DNA from 2 places in the Bradyrhizobium sp. CW1 genome. Region 2 is predicted to be linked to the other one. Evidence: riboswitches for the same ligand, from Rfam matches in the RefSeq annotation. Region 2 holds a riboswitch; the other holds the start of a gene.
The links. A riboswitch is a leader RNA that binds a small molecule or an ion and turns the genes downstream of it on or off. The one in region 2 is predicted to bind cobalamin.
Positions count from the first base shown of each region.

Region 1: another riboswitch for cobalamin. It lies ahead of metE (5-methyltetrahydropteroyltriglutamate--homocysteine S-methyltransferase); the one in region 2 lies ahead of IVB54_RS25370 (energy-coupling factor ABC transporter permease).

Region 1 covers NZ_CP064684.1:7,135,515-7,138,918, reverse strand. The annotation lists gene IVB54_RS34235 (EAL domain-containing response regulator) at 1-222, shown strand, start outside; gene IVB54_RS34230 (4Fe-4S binding protein) at 756-959, shown strand; cobalamin riboswitch at 1,447-1,646, shown strand; gene metE (5-methyltetrahydropteroyltriglutamate--homocysteine S-methyltransferase) at 1,746-3,404, shown strand, end outside.
Region 2 covers NZ_CP064684.1:5,166,107-5,169,510, reverse strand. The annotation lists gene IVB54_RS25380 (cobyrinate a,c-diamide synthase) at 1-787, shown strand, start outside; gene cobA (uroporphyrinogen-III C-methyltransferase) at 784-1,515, shown strand; cobalamin riboswitch at 1,561-1,781, shown strand; gene IVB54_RS25370 (energy-coupling factor ABC transporter permease) at 1,818-2,495, shown strand; gene cobF (precorrin-6A synthase (deacetylating)) at 2,541-3,290, shown strand; gene cobT (nicotinate-nucleotide--dimethylbenzimidazole phosphoribosyltransferase) at 3,306-3,404, shown strand, end outside.

The DNA.
Region 1 (3,404 bases), 2.0 Mb from region 2:
GGAAATGGGCCCCTGAAGCGAACGGTGTGCCGCCATATCGTCGATCTAGCCAAAGAGTACAGTGTGCGCACCGTCGCCGCAGGCGTGGAGAGCCACGCCGACCTGATCGCTGTGACCGAACTCGGCTTCGACCTTGCGCAGGGCCATCTGTTCGGAAAGGCCATGCCGCTGAAGCAATTTGCACAGTCATCTTTCAGCCCTGTTCCACTTCGTCCAAAATAGTTGTATGAGGAGTGACTGAGCACAGCCAGGCAAAGCGTTGCAAACCCAGTATCGCTTCTCCCGGCCGAACTTCATTTCCCTCCGAAGCGATGCCGAAGGGTATTGTAGCACAAAGCCGTTTTGGCAAGCCTCCAGCGAGTCAATCCGCGGAGCTAACGTTGCAGGCGTGAGCGCGGCTTGGACAAAATCTCCGGTCAGGGCGTGTGACCGGAGGTTTGCCGACATCCGGCGTAGACGTGCGTCGGCTCGCGGCTTTTACTCGCGCCGCCGGTTTCGGGAATCGTCGAGCGTCGCTTGGCCCCGCGAAACCGACGGAAGCTCGCAGCAGTCGAGTCGCGACCGGCTATCGGAGTAGGCGCCCGAGGGCTCGCACGGCTTGATATTGAAGCGGCCCATGCTGTCGCAGATGCAACACGGTCTCAGACCCCGCACAGCACCATTGGGCAAGTTGCCCATCATTGAGCGCGCCTGTCCTTGGCACGGCATTTGAAAGGGATCGCCAATGGCATCGCTCGCCTAAGGAGTCGGAAGGCATGGCTTACAAGATCGTCGCTTCGCAATGCACCGTTTGTGGGGCATGTGAGTTCGAGTGTCCCAACGCGGCGATCAGCCTCAAGCGCGACATTTACGTTATCGATGCAAAAAAGTGTACGGAGTGCGAGGGCCATTCCGACACGCCGCAATGCGCTGTGGTCTGTCCGGTGCCTGACACCTGTGTCCCGTCTAAGACAACATAAGCAGCCCGCGTCCAGAAGGCTTCACCGCTCGATTTTGCGAACGAAGGACTAGATGTCGAGCTTGTGGAGGCCGCCGTCCGCGTGCGGCGCATCGAGGTCAATCAACATCGTTATGAGCTTAAGGCGCTGATCGACTCCGAGAAGCGCTCGAAGGGCTCTGTCAGAGGAGACCGTCAAATTTGTCTCGAATAATGACAAGGCCGCCTCGATGCTCCAGGTCGTCGCGTTGAGGCTTATCGTCGTTGGCTGACGAGCCGAGCCGAGGCGAGGTGGACGGGCGTCGAATATCCCAAGATCAGCTTGCAGGATATCTAAAGCTACGTCACTTCGAAGCCGAAGAGACGGTCTCCACGCGCGACGAGATCGGTCCGGAGATCCTGAAGACGTACGAGAAGCTCGGCATCTGCTTGCCCACCTTCCCCATGCACTAGTGCATGGAGCTAGGGTGCGGCGACACTTAGTAGGTTGACGGATCGATCCTCGTGCGCCTAATGCCAGTCGTCGTGGTCTTCGGATTCGTTTGATCCGGAGCTAAGAGGGAAGCCGGTGCAATGCCGGCGCTGCCCCCGCAACTGTAAGCGGCGAGCCGCTGTCCAACGAAGTCACTGAAGCCATGCGGCTTCGGGAAGGCCGGACAGCAGCGACGACCCGCGAGCCAGGAGACCTGCCTCGACAATATATCGTCCACGGGCGGGGTGTCCCGGTGTGCGCCAAGCAGCTGTCGCTCACGCGATATTCGCTGCATGCGTCCGCCATGGCCTTTGCCCCAATCATGGGGTCTGAGCTATGTCTTTTCTTTCGCTTCCCGTTGCCACACTGGGGACGTCACGCATCGGCCCACGACGCGAACTCAAAGTCGCGCTCGAGAGGTACTGGGCGGGAAACTCCAGCGAAGCCGAGCTCCTCGAGGCGGGGAGTGGACTTCGTGCCGCTAATTGGGCACGGCAGAAATCCCGCGGTGCGACCGTCATTCCTTCGAATGACTTCTCGTTTTACGATCATGTGCTCGATACCAGCCTAATGGTCGGTGCCATTCCCGACGTCTACGGCTGGACCGAAGGTCCTGTGTCGCTCAAGACCTACTTCACCATGGCGCGTGGCGCTCAGGACGGTGGTCACGCTCAGCATGGGCCTGGCGTAGCCGCACAGGAAATGACGAAGTGGTTCGATACCAACTACCACTACATGGTGCCGGAATTTCACCGGGATCAGATCTTTAAGTATTCCTCTCGAAAGCCGATCGAGGAATATGAGGAGGCAAAAAGCCTCGGCTACCAAACGCGCCCCGTCCTAGTTGGCCCAGTCACTTTCCTGAAGCTTGGCAAAAGCGCAAATCCCGCATTCAATCCGCTGTCGCTGCTCGATCGGCTCCTCCCAGTCTATGTCGATGTTCTCCGCGAACTATCCTCGCGCGGTGCTGAATGGGTTCAGCTGGACGAGCCATGCCTAGTGATGGACGTCGACGAAGCATCGCGGGCGGCTGTCCGCCGGGCCTATGCTCATTTCGCAAAGCTTGTGCCGGCCCTTAAAATCATGCTGGCCACATATTTCGGGGCTATCGGCGACAATCTTGAAACAACCTTGGCCTTGCCCGTTGCCGGGCTTCATGTGGATCTGGTTCGGGCACCTGACCAGTTGGACGCAATTGTCGCCACAACCCGTAGAGATCTCGTGGTCTCACTAGGCGTCGTTGATGGTCGGAACGTGTGGCGCTCCAATCTTCCGGCGCTGCTCGACCAACTTGCTCCTATGGTCCAAAAATTGGGCAGGCACCGTGTTCAGATTGCTCCTTCCTGCTCGCTGCTTCATGTTCCGATCGACATTGAGCTAGAGACCGATCTCGATCCCAATCTGAAGACATGGCTGGCGTTCTCAGTTCAGAAGATCAAGGAACTTTCGATATTGGGCAAAGCGCTGGCCGGCCATGCTGCCGAGGTGGCCGATGAACTTGCGCTTTCGGAGGAGGCAGCCGTCACCCGCGAAACATCGCCCGAGATCCACAATGCGAATGTCGCCGGACGAATCGCCGCGATCGACGATAGCATGCTTCGCCGTCGCAGTGCGTTCACCCAGCGTGCCGACGTCCAGCGCGTCGCGTTCGCTTTGCCGATGTTCCCAACGACAACCATCGGATCCTTCCCGCAAACGGCCGATGTCCGGAATGCGCGCGCGGCTCATGCGCGGGGAACGTTGAATGACACGCAGTACGAGCAGCTTCTGAAAGCGGAGACAGCCCGTACCGTGAAGTGGCAGGAAGATATCGGCCTGGACGTGCTCGTACACGGTGAGTTCGAGCGCAATGACATGGTTCAATACTTTGCCGAGCAGCTGTTGGGCTTCGCTTTTACCAAGCATGGCTGGGTTCAGTCTTATGGCTCGCGGTACGTTCGTCCGCCTATCCTGTTCGGAGATGTCTCCCGGCCGAAGCCCATGACCGTTGAATGG
Region 2 (3,404 bases):
CGGCGCGCTGCCGCGCCATGCCGAGATCAGCCTGCCGAAGCGGCATCTCGGACTGGTGCAGGCCGAGGAGCAGGCGGAAATCGGCAAGCTGATCGACGAGGCCGCGCGCTTCGTTGCCGAGCATGTCGATCTCGACGCGGTGCTGCGTTCGGCGGCCACCTGGTCGCCGCAACCTGCCGCAAGCGGCGTCAACGTGACGCCGCCCGGCCAGCGCATTGCGCTTGCCCGTGATGCCGCGTTCTCCTTCGTCTATCCGCACATGCTGGAAGCGTGGCGCGCGGCGGGTGCGGAGATCTCGACATTCTCGCCGCTCGCCGATGAAGCCCCTGATCCGGTCGCCGATGTGTGCTGGCTGCCTGGCGGCTATCCCGAGCTGCAGGCCGGCAGGATCGCTGCCAATGCGCGCTTCCGCAGCGGATTGCGCGCCTTCGCCGAGACGCGCCCGGTGCACGGCGAATGCGGGGGCTATATGGTGCTGGGCACCGCTTTGACCGACGCCGATGGCATCAGCCACGAGATGACGGGCCTGCTCGGCCTGGAGACGAGCTTTGCCAAGCGCCGCATGCATCTGGGCTATCGTCTGGCCGAGCTCGCCGCGCCGATGCCGGGTCATCAGGCGGGTGCACGCCTGCGTGGCCATGAATTCCACTATTCGACCATAGTCGCGCAGCCCGACACGGCGCTGGCGGTCGTGCACGACGCGACAGGTGCGGTCATTGCCGAGACCGGCTCGCGGCGGGGACAAGCCACCGGCACGTTCTTCCATCTGATCGCGGAGGACCGGTGAGCGGTTTTGTCTCCTTTGTCTCCGCCGGGCCCGGCGATCCCGAGCTGCTCACGCTCAAGGGTGCAGCGCGGCTGCGCGAGGCCGACGTTGTGCTCTATGACGATCTTGCTTCAGGCGCGATCCTCGATCTGGCCCGGCCCGGCGCCAATCTCGTCGCGGTGGGAAAGCGGGCAGGGCGGGCCTCGACCAAGCAGCACCATGTCAACCGCCTGCTGGTCGACTATGCCGTGACAGGCGCGCGCGTGGTCCGGTTGAAGTCGGGCGATGCCGGCATCTTTGGCCGGCTCGAGGAGGAGCTCGAGACGCTGCGTGAAGCGGGCATCGGCTACGAGATCATTCCCGGCGTCACCTCGGCCTGTGTCGCCGCCGCGCAAGCCGGCATTCCGCTGACCCGGCGTCACACCTCGCGCCGCGTGCAGTTCGTGACCGGGGCGGACGTCACCGGCGAGCTGCCGCCAGATCTCAATTGGGCGGCGCTGGCCGATCCGGAGGCGACGACCGTGGTCTATATGGGCCGGCGGACGTTTCCGGCGTTGGTCGTCAAATTGATCGAGCACGGGCTCGCCCCAACCACGCCGGCGTTGTTTGCCGAATCGCTCGGCCGTCCCGATGAGCGGCTGGTCCGCACCACCATTTCGGAACTTGCAGAGCAGCTTGCGCGGGGCGGAGCGGCCTCCACGGCGGCCGTCATCCTGTTCGGCGCGCTGGCGGGGAATTATCCGTCATGACCGCCTCGTCCGCCCGTCGCCCCTTGACGCCCGGCCGGCGAAAGAGGCACACAGGAGACGCATGGTGCTCGATGCGGCGCAAAGCGCCGGAGCATAATCGGGAATGGGGATGGGCGGACCCAGTTGCGGCGCCCAAAACCCCAGCCGCCCCCGCGACTGTAAGCGGTGAGGGACTTCGATCAGCCACTGGGCCGCGAGGCCCGGGAAGGCCGGAGACTCCCAGTGAACCGCGAGCCAGGAGACCGGCCGTGCATGTTTTGAGGCCAAGGCCGTCGGGTGTGACGGCAAGAAGGATCTGAGCCATGCATATCGAACCCGGACTAGTCTCGGACGCCAAGCTCGTGCTGAGTTATGCAACCGGCATTGCCGTCGGCGGCGTTGCCTTGAAGCTCGCGGTTGAGACCGTGCGCGAGCAGGGCATCACGTCGTTCGCGGCGCGGACGCTCGCCACCACGGGACTTGTGTTTATCTTCTTCGAGATCCTGCCGCACTTCCCGGTCGGCGTCTCCGAAGTGCACTTCATCCTCGGCTCGACCTTGTTCCTGCTGTTTGGCGCGGCGCCTGCGGCCTTCGGCCTCGCGTTTGGCCTGCTGTTCCAGGGCATCTTCTTCGAGCCGCCCGACTTGCCGCAATATGGCATGAACGTCACCACGCTATTGGTGCCGCTGTTCGGAATCCAGGCGATCGCCACGCGGATCATTTCGAGCAACACGGCCTATGTCGATCTGAAGTACCGCCAGGCGCTGGCGCTTTCGACGACCTATCAGGCGGGCGTCATCGCCTGGGTGGCGTTCTGGGCGATTTATGGCTCCGGCTTCGGCGCGACCAACCTCGCCAACATCGCGACCTTCGCGGCGTCCTATGCGCTGGTCATCGTGATTGAGCCGCTCGCCGATCTCGGCGTGCTCGCGCTGGCAAAGTCGCTGCGCGGCGTCACCGCGCCCGGTCTCGTCACGCCGCGTTTGCACAGCGCGGCCTAGAGACAAGCGAACGGGCGGCCATGATGGCCGCCCTTCGCAGCCACCATGCTCACGCTCTCTCTGATAGGCATCGGTTGCGGCGATCCCGAGCAGCTCACGCGTGCCGCGATTACTGCCATCAACGCGGCCGATCTCGTCCTGATCCCCCGCAAGGGGACGGCCAAGTCCGACCTCGCCGATCTCAGGCGGACGATCTGCGCCGATCTGCTCACCAGCGACACGACCCGCATTGCCGAGTTCGATCTGCCCGTGCGGGACGCCGCTGAAGCGGACTATCGCAAGGGCGTGGACGATTGGCATGATGCCGTGGCCGCCGTCTGGTCGCAGACGATCGGGGATCATCTCGAAGGAGAGGGCAAGGTCGCGCTGCTGATCTGGGGCGATCCCTCGCTTTATGATTCCTCGCTGCGCATTGCGCGGCGGCTCAATCCCTCGCCAAAGATCGAGGTCGTGCCCGGCATCACCTCGATCCAGGCGCTGTGTGCGGCGCATGCGTTGCCGCTCAACGACATCGGCGAGCCCTTTCTAGTTTCGACCGGACGCCGCTTGCGCGATGGCGGTTGGCCGGCAGGTGTCGATACCGTGGTGGTGATGCTCGACGGCGGCACGGCGTTCCAGTCGCTTGATCCGGCGGGCCTGCACATCTGGTGGGGGGCCTATCTCGGCATGCCCGATCAGATCGTGATGTCCGGCGCGCTGGCCGAGATCGGCCCGCGCATCGTCGCCGTGCGGCAAGAGGCGCGCGAACGGCACGGCTGGATCATGGACAGTTACATCCTCAAGCGCAGGCTGTGAGGCAAGCGAGGCAGCATGCTCCCCGAATGGGTCACCCAACAATGCCCCGATATCTCCGCAGTCCATCGCGGGGCGGCGGTGGCGCGGCAGGCGCAACTGACGAAACCGACCGGC